2 regions of the Peribacillus sp. NPDC096447 genome follow, and region 2 is predicted to be linked to the other one. Evidence: predicted binding sites of a transcription regulator. Region 2 holds the regulator's gene; the other holds the start of a gene.
What was found. The regulator NrdR, encoded in region 2, represses ribonucleotide reductase genes. The targets are predictions, from matches to a motif close to AACACNATATATNGTGTT.
Positions count from the first base shown of each region.

Region 1: the regulator NrdR is predicted to act here: its motif matches at 3,663-3,680, upstream of ACIQZD_RS01940 (vitamin B12-dependent ribonucleotide reductase).

Region 1 covers NZ_JBIWEV010000001.1:388,099-393,705, reverse strand. The annotation lists gene gcvPA (aminomethyl-transferring glycine dehydrogenase subunit GcvPA) at 1-430, shown strand, start outside; gene gcvPB (aminomethyl-transferring glycine dehydrogenase subunit GcvPB) at 423-1,880, shown strand; gene ACIQZD_RS01950 (rhodanese-like domain-containing protein) at 2,020-2,403, opposite strand; gene ACIQZD_RS01945 (lipoate--protein ligase family protein) at 2,607-3,443, shown strand; gene ACIQZD_RS01940 (vitamin B12-dependent ribonucleotide reductase) at 3,831-5,607, shown strand, end outside.
Region 2 covers NZ_JBIWEV010000001.1:740,565-746,171, reverse strand. The annotation lists gene coaE (dephospho-CoA kinase) at 1-326, shown strand, start outside; gene ACIQZD_RS03720 (glyceraldehyde-3-phosphate dehydrogenase) at 485-1,522, shown strand; gene speD (adenosylmethionine decarboxylase) at 2,443-2,823, shown strand; gene nrdR (transcriptional regulator NrdR) at 3,094-3,555, shown strand; gene ACIQZD_RS03705 (replication initiation and membrane attachment family protein) at 3,614-5,032, shown strand; gene dnaI (primosomal protein DnaI) at 5,019-5,607, shown strand, end outside.

The DNA.
Region 1 (5,607 bases), 350 kb from region 2:
GGGATTCGTACTGACGCTACAAGCTCGTGAACAGCACATTCGCCGTGACAAAGCCACATCCAACATTTGTTCCAATCAAGCTTTGAATGCGTTGGCAGCTTCTGTTGCAATGACCGCGCTTGGGAAAAAGGGTGTCAAAGAAATGGCCGTGCAAAATATTCAAAAAGCTCATTATGCGAAAAAAGCAATTATGGCAAAAGGGGTGGAAGTGATATTCGACGGTCCTTCGTTCAATGAATTTGTCATTAAACTGCCTGCTTCGTTTTCAGAAATCAATAAAAACCTTTTTGAAAAAGGGATGATCGGCGGCTTTGATTTAGGGACGGTTTATCCTGAGCTGAAAGACCATATGCTGGTTGCGGTAACTGAACTTAGAACAAAAGAAGAAATTGATGCACTTGCGCAGGAATTGGGGGATCAACATGAATAATCAAGATCAATCACTCATTTTTGAAATCAGTACTTCCGGTCGAATCGGGTACAGTCTGCCAGAAATGGATGTTGCAACTATTCCGCTCGAAGAAATTCTTCCTGCCGACTACATCCGTGAAGAAGAGGCAGAGCTGCCTGAGGTGTCCGAACTGGATATCATGCGTCACTATACAGCACTCTCCAAACGGAATCATGGGGTGGATTCGGGTTTTTATCCGCTGGGTTCATGCACGATGAAATATAATCCGAAAATAAATGAAAATGTGGCACGCTTCAACGGCTTTGCCCATATCCATCCATATCAAGATCCGGCTACCGTTCAGGGAGCATTGGGACTCTTATTTGATTTGCAGGAACACTTAACGGAAATCACCGGGATGGACCAAGTGACATTACAGCCTGCAGCAGGTGCACATGGTGAGTGGACAGGGTTAATGATGATTCGCGCTTTTCACGAAGCGAATGGCGATACAGAACGCACGAAAGTAATTGTACCTGATTCTGCACACGGTACGAATCCTGCCTCTGCCACTGTTGCCGGACTTGAAACGATTACAGTGAAATCCGATGAAAATGGATTAGTCGACCTTGAAGATTTAAAGCGTGTTGTCGGACCTGATACGGCGGCCTTGATGCTGACGAACCCCAATACATTGGGATTGTTTGAAGAAAACATTTTGGAAATGGCACAACTTGTCCATGATGCAGGTGGGAAGCTTTATTATGACGGAGCCAATCTGAATGCAGTCCTATCAAAAGCACGCCCGGGTGACATGGGCTTTGATGTGGTTCACTTAAATCTCCATAAAACATTCACAGGTCCGCATGGCGGCGGCGGTCCGGGTTCCGGCCCGGTAGGAGTGAAGGCTGACTTGATTCCTTACTTGCCTAAACCGCTTGTGGTCAAACAAGGGGAGCAATTCGTTCTTGATTATGATCGTCCGCAATCGATTGGCAGGGTAAAACCTTATTATGGTAATTTCGGGATAAACGTGAGGGCATATACGTACATTCGTTCAATGGGTCCTGATGGCCTTAAAGCCGTCACCGAGAATGCTGTCATCAATGCCAATTATATGATGCGTAGGTTGGAACCTTATTTTGACTTGCCATATAATCGTCATTGTAAGCACGAATTCGTATTAAGCGGACGCCGGCAAAAGAAATTGGGGGTAAGGACTCTCGATATAGCCAAAAGATTGCTGGATTTCGGGTATCATCCTCCAACCATTTACTTCCCGTTGAACGTGGAAGAAGGAATGATGATAGAACCGACTGAAACCGAGTCAAAAGAAACGCTGGATGCGTTCATTGATGCGATGATCCAGATTGCGAAGGAAGCGGAAGAAACCCCTGAAATCGTCCAGGAAGCTCCGCATACAACCGTTATAAAGCGGCTTGATGAAACTCTTGCTGCAAGAAAACCTGTTCTGCGTTATCAAGCCTAGATTGATAGCTTATACGAAAAAAATCCCTGCCTGCCGGCGGGGATTTTTCATGTTTATGTAAGATTTCATTAAAGTCCAACAGTTAACTTTCTTTTCCTTGAGCTATTGAATTAAAAAGAGCCCATGCGGAGATGGGGTCTTATTTCTTTGCTTTGATTTTCCCGGTCCACATTTTGAAACCGCCCTTTAGGTGAAAAAGTTCCCTGTAGCCCTTTTTGTATAGCATGGCTGCAGCTCTGCCGCTGATGATTTCGCTTTGAGCGTACAAATATACAGGCTTGTCCGGCCTAATTTCGACCAAGCGTGTTTTCATTTGAGTCATAGGGATGTTTCTTGCGCCTAAGATATGACCATTCTCGAAATCATTCGGTTCCCGCACATCGATTAGCTGCACTTTTCTGTAGTTAGCGATAAATTCGTCCTGTGTTAGTGTTTTAACGATTTTACGCTGGCGGTACCAATTAAAAAGTGAATACGCAATAACCACTCCCAAGATGATGAGCAGTGTATATAATATTTCCAAACATAAAAACTCCCTTCTACCTTAACGAATACAGACAATCTTTATTATATAATTGCTTTACCCAATAATCAAAAAGAATTTTCATCAAATTCTTCATCGACTTGATAGCACTTTCTTTTTTAGAGTGTTAAAGTCTGTTAAACTACTACATGTGAGTTTTTTGTGGGGTATTGAAAAACAGTATATCGAAACGAGGGGTAAGGATGACTAAAGATAAATGGGGTTTTATAGATTCGGGGTATTGTTCACCGGCTTTTAATATGGCGCTGGACGAAGCGCTGTTAAACTGGCAAAGCAAAGGGGAAATTCCGCCAATCATACGCTTTTACGGCTGGGATCCAGCTACATTGTCAATCGGTTATTTTCAAAAGGCAGAAGCGGAAATTGATATGGAAGAGGTCAAAAGGCAGGGCCTTGGTTTTGTTCGCAGGCCAACAGGAGGACGAGCGGTACTGCACGAGCATGAATTGACTTATAGCGTAATCGTTCCAGAATCCTATCCGGGAATGCCGACTACCGTTACTGAAGCATATCGTGTCATTTCTGAAGGAATATTAATGGGGTTCAGGAATCTGGGATTGGATGCTTATTTTGCCGTGCCTCGAACCGATCAGGAAAAAGCGGCTTTAAAATCGCCTAGATCTTCGGTCTGCTTTGATGCTCCAAGCTGGTATGAACTGGTCGTTGAGGGCAGGAAGGTCGCTGGCAGCGCTCAAACCAGGCAAAAAGGCGTCATCCTTCAGCACGGGTCCATTTTGCTTGAACTGGATGATGATAAGCTCTTTAGCGTATTTAAATTCTCAAATGACAGGGTTAAAGAGAGAATGCAAAAAAACCTAAAAAACAAAGCTGTGGCCATAAATGACATTGCCGGGAGAAAGATTACCATCCCTGAAGCGAAAGAAGCTTTTGAAAAAGGTTTTGCCGAAGGACTTTCAATCGATTTAGAGCCATACGTCCTCACCGAAAAGCAATTGCTGGAAGTGAAGGCCATTGCAGAAAGCAAATATGAAAGCGATGAATGGAATTTCATGAGATAGAGGAAGCATAATCAGAGTGGATAATAAAAAGTTTTTTCAGATTTGTTTGACCAAATAACACATCCCTTGCAGGGATAAGCCCTAAAAGGGATGGGGAAAAAGCAAGGTCCAAATTAATTGAAATCTGATGAAAAATTATTGTAAATCGACATTTTCCTCCCTTTTGCTAACTATCTTAATTGATTTATCGTTTGACAAAATAAAAAGTTATTCAAAACAAACACAATATATAGTGGTTGAAATATTTAATGCGACACTATATGTTGATTTTTGAGTTTCGCTATGATAAATTTAGGGTACTTGTTAAGCGAAACGGACATGTAAGGCTACATAAGGATTTTTGCGGCAGCAAGAACGGATCTTGAAACATATAAAGGAGAGGGAATTATGTCGGTTGTAATAAAAGAAGCTTTAAAGGTTGATCTAGAAAGGTTGAATAAGGATATTTCTTTATTTCCCCAGGTTCACCCTGTAACGGCTGATATGAAAATGGCGCATAAGGGAGTGTCCCGTCTAGTCATGCTTGACCGCTATTCTTTTAAGGATACTGAAAAAATCACACTCTCGGCAGGCGATTTCGTCGTGTTGACGATTAAGGAAGATCCGAAATTCCCGGCAAGGGGTCTCGGTTACATCGTTGAAATAGATTGGGAAACAAAAAAAGCGAAGGTTTTGGTGGATGAAGAATTCCGTGGCGTTCTGGATAGTCCGGAAGAAATGGAGACGGGAATTGTAAATCGCCCTTTGGATATTATCGAAAAGCCGCTTGAAATATACTATGAACAAATTGCGAAACGTAATGCAACGGGATTGGCATCAGTGGAAACCACGGAAGAAAAGAGAACGGAATGGTTCAATAAATTCTATGAAGAATTAAAGAACCTTAATTTTGTCCCGGCAGGACGAGTATTATATGGTGCAGGTTCCAATACGGATGTTACTTATTTCAACTGCTATGTAATGCCATTCGTACCGGATTCACGTGAAGGTATTTCAGAACATAGGAAACAAGTGATGGAAATCATGAGCCGCGGCGGCGGAGTAGGAACGAACGGGTCGACACTGCGTCCAAGAAACACTTTGGCAAAAGGCGTAAACGGAAAATCCTCGGGTTCAGTGTCATGGCTTGACGATATTGCGAAACTGACGCATCTTGTTGAACAGGGCGGTAGCAGACGCGGCGCGCAAATGATCATGCTTGCTGATTGGCATCCTGATATTGCAGAGTTCATCATTTCTAAAATGCAAAACCCAAGGATTCTGCGTTACCTAGTGGAAAACACTGAAGATGAAGCCATCAAGAAATATGCGACGGATAAATTGAAATTCACGCCGCACACGGAACAGGAAACGGCTATGTATCAAGGGATCATCAATTATAAGGAGATTCCTGGCCAAGGCGGATTTAGCGAGAAAATCATTAGGGATGCAGAGGAAAAGCTCCGTACAGGGGGAACGTACAGTGTCCATAATTCTGATTTTCTGACTGGAGCCAACATCTCGATTTGCCTGACTAAGGAATTCATGGAAGCGGCTGAACAAGATGCGGAATACGAATTGCGTTTTCCTGATGTTGAAAGCTATAATGCCGAAGAAATGGCCATTTACAATGAAGAGTGGCATAATGTCGGTGATGTTCGTGAATGGGAGAAAATGGGTCACAAAGTCCGTGTTTACCGTAAAATCCGAGCTAAAGAGCTTTGGAATTTAATAAACATCTGTGCAACATATTCTGCTGAACCAGGTATTTTCTTTATCGATAATGCTAATGAAATGACGAATGCCAAAGCATACGGTCAACAGGTCGTAGCGACGAACCCTTGTGGAGAACAACCATTGGCACCATATTCAGTATGTAACCTTGCGGCAGTCAATTTGGCTGAAATGGCTGATAAAGAAAGCAAAACGGTTAATTTCGAGAAACTTAAGCAGACTGTCGAAGTCGGTGTGCGTATGCAGGACAATGTCATTGACGCAACTCCTTACTTCTTGGATGAAAACAAAAAACAGGCTCTGGGCGAGCGACGGGTTGGACTTGGTGTAATGGGTCTGCATGACCTTTTGATCTACTGTGAGACGGAATATGGCTCTGAAGAAGGAAATATCCTGGTTGACAAGGTGTTTGAAACGATTGCGACGACAGCTTACAGGGCTTCCGTGGAAC
Region 2 (5,607 bases):
TCAGGAATTGGATGCGGCTGAAAACGGAAGCGGCACTATCATCGGGAGAAGAAACGGTGTTCATGGATATTCCGCTCCTATTCGAAAGCAAGCTGACATTCATGGTGGATAAGACGCTTTTGATCTATGTGGATGAGCAAGTTCAATTGCAGCGATTAATGAACAGGAATGGTCTTTCGGAGAAGGAGGCACTTGCCAGGATCAATTCGCAAATGCCCTTGGCCGATAAAAAGGCTTTAGCGGATGCCGTCATCGATAATAATGGTGACATTAATGAAACGAAGCGGCAAGTGAAGTCCATACTTAGCGAATGGTATGTCATATAATCAACACAAAAAGAAGAAACCGCCCGGTTTCTTCTTTTTGTGTTGAAAAAATAAGAACAATCCGCATTTTTATTAGCACAATTCCTTTGAATTATGTTATACTAATTACATGTGAAAGGTAATAAGTATAACACTAATATTTCTGGAGGGTCCGAACAATGAATTCAAGAATAGCGATTAACGGATTTGGGAGAATTGGAAGAATGGTTTTCCGAAAAGCCATATTAGATGAGAGTTTGGACATTGTTGCCATTAATGCAAGCTATCCAGCTGAAACTTTAGCACACTTACTAAAATATGATACGATACATGGTAAATTCGACGGTATCATTATAGCTGAAGATGATTCACTAGTAGTGAATGGCCGCCGAGTAAAACTAATAAATAACCGCGATCCAAAGCTATTGCCTTGGAAAGAGATGAACATAGATATTGTAATTGAAGCCACTGGCAAATTCAATGATCGTTCTAAAGCGGCTCTTCATTTAGACGCAGGAGCAAAAAGAGTTATATTATCAGCCCCGGGTAAAAATGAAGACGTTACCATTGTGATGGGAGTAAATCAGGAAGTGCTGGACATTGACAAGCATTTCGTCATATCCAATGCATCTTGTACAACGAACTGCCTTGGACCGGTTGCAAAAGTGCTTGATGAAAAATTCGGGATAAACAACGGTTTAATGACAACGATACATTCTTATACAAATGATCAAAATAATATCGATAACCCGCACAAAGACTTGAGACGTGCCCGTGCCGCTGCGGAAAGCATGATTCCCACGACTACAGGAGCTGCAAAAGCCATCTCACTGGTGTTGCCGCAATTAAAAGGCAAGCTTCATGGAATGGCGATACGCGTACCGACACCTAACGTATCTTTAGTCGATCTTGTTGTGGATTTAAACCGTGATGTCACGATTGATGAAGTGAACCAAGCATTCATCGATGCTTCAGAAAATGAACTCAAAGGAATCATGGAATTCACGATGGAACCTTTAGTTTCCAGTGATTTCAAAACGAATCCACACTCTGCAATCATCGATGGTTTGACGACGATGATGATCGGGGACAGGAAAGTGAAAGTCCTTGCATGGTATGATAATGAGTGGGGTTACTCCAATCGGGTAGTGGACCTAGTGAAATTGGTTGGCTCCGAGTTGAAAAAAACTTCCGAAGTCGAATTATCAGTAAAATAAAATGAAAAAAACGAGCCTGCTAAAATTTTTTAGCGGGCTATTTTTGATTTTTTATTGGATTTGAAGCAGTTATAGAGAATAGTGACCTAACGCATACCATACTTTTCTTTTGCATCTGCGGCAACTGCTTCTGGTTATTCAACTTTCTCAATCACTCGTTCAACCAGAGGCTCTAATATGGCTAACATGTGTATTTTCAGGTGAAATATCGTCCCCAACACAAATCCATTGCGGTCTGATACCGCATGAAACGAACAGGCGAACTTGTTTTGTTCGTTCTTTTTCACATAGTAGCCACTCTCAGGGTCAGTTGAACTGTCTTTAACCGCCTTGGTTTTTTACCTTAAATAGACTGTAGGCAAAACGAGTTTCTATCTTAATGTAAAACAAAGTTGTTTGGAGCGGGTGTTCGAGACTCCTGCGGGAAAAGCGTATTAAGGGAGACCCCGCAGGCGCAATCGCGCCGAGTAGGCTCCCGGACCGCCCGCGGAAAGCGAATGCCTTACGTTCCAATCAACGTCCAAATTTTAAAATCCTAAAAAAATGTAGACAAACTCAATTATTATCGAGATGGTCCACAGTTTAAGCCCACTAAAATTTTTTTAGCGGACTATTTTTAATACAGTGATCATTCAATTCCTTGCTGCTTTAAGGCGCTGAATAAACCAGAAAACAGAATTTGCTCCAATCGCAATATCCCTATTACATATAAAGTTTATCTTTCCAAAAATTCAATTTGGAGTTGCAAAAAAAATTCAAACCATATATACTATGAATCGTGAACTTCTTCAATAGCGGTTTGCATGATGGCTACTTAAAGGGTTAGGACCTCTTTGGACTAACTTTCCCCCGTGGTAGTTATCAGAACTTATTTTTAAATCATGGTAAGGGGGAAGCTTAATATGGAAACAGCTTACACTATGGAAACTATGGGTAGACACGTCATTTCTGAACTTTGGGGTTGTGACTTTGAAAAACTGAACAATATCGATTTAATTGAAAAGATTTTTGTTGATGCTGCTTTGAAATCAGGTGCAGAGGTACGAGAAGTTGCCTTTCACAAATTTGCTCCACAAGGAGTAAGCGGGGTTGTCATCATTTCTGAATCACACTTAACGATTCACAGTTTTCCAGAACACGGCTATGCGAGCATTGATGTCTATACATGCGGTAACTTGGATCCGAATATTGCGGCAGATTATATTGCAGAAGCTTTGAATGCGCAAACACGTGAAAACATAGAATTACCACGTGGATTAGGTCCTGTACAAATGAAAAAAGCCAATATAAGTGCCCTATAAAAAACACGTATACACAGAGATGCCATGGGTGCATCTCTTTTTTAATGCAATCAATCGGCAGTCTGCTTCCCTTTATAGGGGAGGATGCCCTTGCAGCATAAAGACTTTGACAAAGGTGCTTCAACGGCAGAACAAAAAGTGCCTTCTGCCGGGAGTTACACTTTTTACTTGTACTGGCCGTTCCATTTAATATAAGATTAAGATAGAGAAGTAATTCCTTGGGGAACATTTAGATAGGGGAGTCCTACATAAAATACGGAGCTGATAATGATGAAATGCCCATCATGTCAATATAACGGAACAAGAGTGCTCGATTCCAGGCCAGTCGATGAAAGTAAATCGATTCGACGACGCCGTGAATGTGAGGCATGTGGTTTTCGATTCACGACATTTGAAAAGGTGGAGGAAACACCGCTTATTGTAGTGAAAAAGGGCGGGACGCGGGAAGAGTTCAGTCGTGATAAAATCCTGCGTGGCTTAATCAGGGCTTGCGAAAAACGTCCGGTTCCCTTGAAAGAACTAGAGCAAATTACCAGTTATGTAGAAAAAGAACTACGCAACCAGGGCATATCGGAAGTGAAAAGCGACAGTGTCGGCGAGATGGTGATGGACAAGCTGGCAGAAGTCGATGAGGTTGCCTATGTAAGGTTCGCATCCGTCTATCGACAATTTAAAGACATCAATGTCTTTATCGATGAATTGAAAGATTTGATAAATAAAGAAAGAAAGTAGAGCTGAAGATTCACTTTGGCTCTTTTTTCACTACATCTTTTGAAAGGTTTGAATGGAGATGTCAAAGCATTGGCAAGAATTGCTCCCAGCTGATTCATATTTGGTCTCATCTGCGGGGCTGCTTCATGATTATGATCGGAAAATACTTACCCGACTATATCAACCTCTTATTGGACCTATCTGCATTAGCCTATATATGACGTTATGGAGTGAGTTGGAGGAAAACAGGCTATGGTCGGAAACCTCCTCACATTATCAATTAATGAATACCATCGGCCTTAAGTTAGGTGATATTTATGAAGCACGGCTTTTACTTGAGGGAATCGGTCTGTTGAATGTATATAAGAAATCGAAAAATGAAACGAAGGAATTCATCTATGAGTTAAACCCGCCGCTTTCCCCCCAGCAGTTTTTCACGGATGGAATGCTGAATATTTACTTATACAAAAAAATCGGTAAAGCGCAATTCAACCGGTTAAAGAGATTCTTTTGTGATGACCATATCTTAACCGATCAATATGAAGGTGTGACTAAATCTTTTGCGGAAGTATTCTCATCAGATCATTTGGACTCTTTATATGTAACGGATGAAGCGAAAGATGAATGGCAACCGATGCCTGAACAGCAATACATCGATCGGACGGAAGGCGTCGAGCCATCGGGGTTTGATGACTTATTTGATTTTGACCTTTTATTTGCCGGGATAAAATCCTCGATCGTACCGAAAAAGGCCTTTACTCCGAAAATAAAAAGTACGATTGCCAAACTTGCCTTTTTATATGGCATCGATCCGCTTGAAATGCAAAAACTAGTAATGGATGCCGTTTCATTGGATGATGAGATCGATGAGGAAGTGCTCAGAAAGGCGGCAAGGGACTGGTACCAGATCGAACGGCAGGCCGATATGCCTTCCCTTGTCAATCGGGTGCAGCCGATTCGTGAAAGGACACAAAAAGAGGAACCGAAAACACAGGAACAAGAGTTAATCCGTCATTTGGAGACGATTTCCCCAAGGGAGCGGCTGATGCAATTGTCTGGCGGTGCAGAGCCATCAAGCGGTGATTTGAAAGTGGTTGAAGGCGTGATGATCAATCAAAAGCTGAATCCGGGTGTCGTCAATGTATTGATTGAATATGTCATGCTCAAAACGGATATGAAGTTCACGAAGGGCTATGTCGAAAAGCTGGCAGGCCATTGGGCACGGCTGAAGGTCTCCACGGTGGTCGAGGCGATGGAGCTGGCTAAAAATGAACACCGGAAATATCAGGACTGGGCTCAAGGAAGCAGGAATGCTGCGAAGGGCAGCCGGAAAAAGGCGATACGGGAAGAAGTGGTTCCGGAGTGGCTTGAGAAAAAAGAAGAAGCACAGCAGGAGCAGAATGCAGATCAGCCTGAATTGGATGCCCAGAAACGCGAGCTTCTGGAGAAATGGAAGCTGTGGAAAGCAGGAGGTGAAATGAACGATGGAAAAGATTAATAGGTCCCTTAATAAATTGGCCAATACAAATCAATTTCAACAGCGTTATGAAAAGCTGAAACAGGAGATTTTTGAAAACGAACAAGTGCGGTTATTTATGAATGCCAACAGCTCGACGGTCACGAAGGAAATGATTGATAAAAACTTGGGGAAGCTTTATGAGTTCACTTCACAAAGCAATAAGTGTGATAAATGTCCGAGCTTGGATGGCTGCATCAATATGATGCAAGGGTATTATCCCAAATTGGTGGTTCAAGGGAAAGCCCTGAACCTGCATTATGAAGTCTGCCCGCGGAAATTGGCAGAGGATGAAAAGCGGAAACGGGAAAAGTTGATCCGCAGCCTGTATGTACCGAAGGATATTTTAAAGGCGAGCATTGAAGACTTTACCCAAACGGATAATGAAAACAAACGCTTGTCTGTCTTAAGTAAAGCGATGTCGTTCATTATGGAATATGAGCCAGGTAAAAGGCAAAAAGGCTTATATATATATGGGAAATTCGGTGTTGGGAAAACGTACTTATTAGGTGCGATCGCCAATGAACTTGCAAAAAGGCAAATTTCCTCCCTTATTG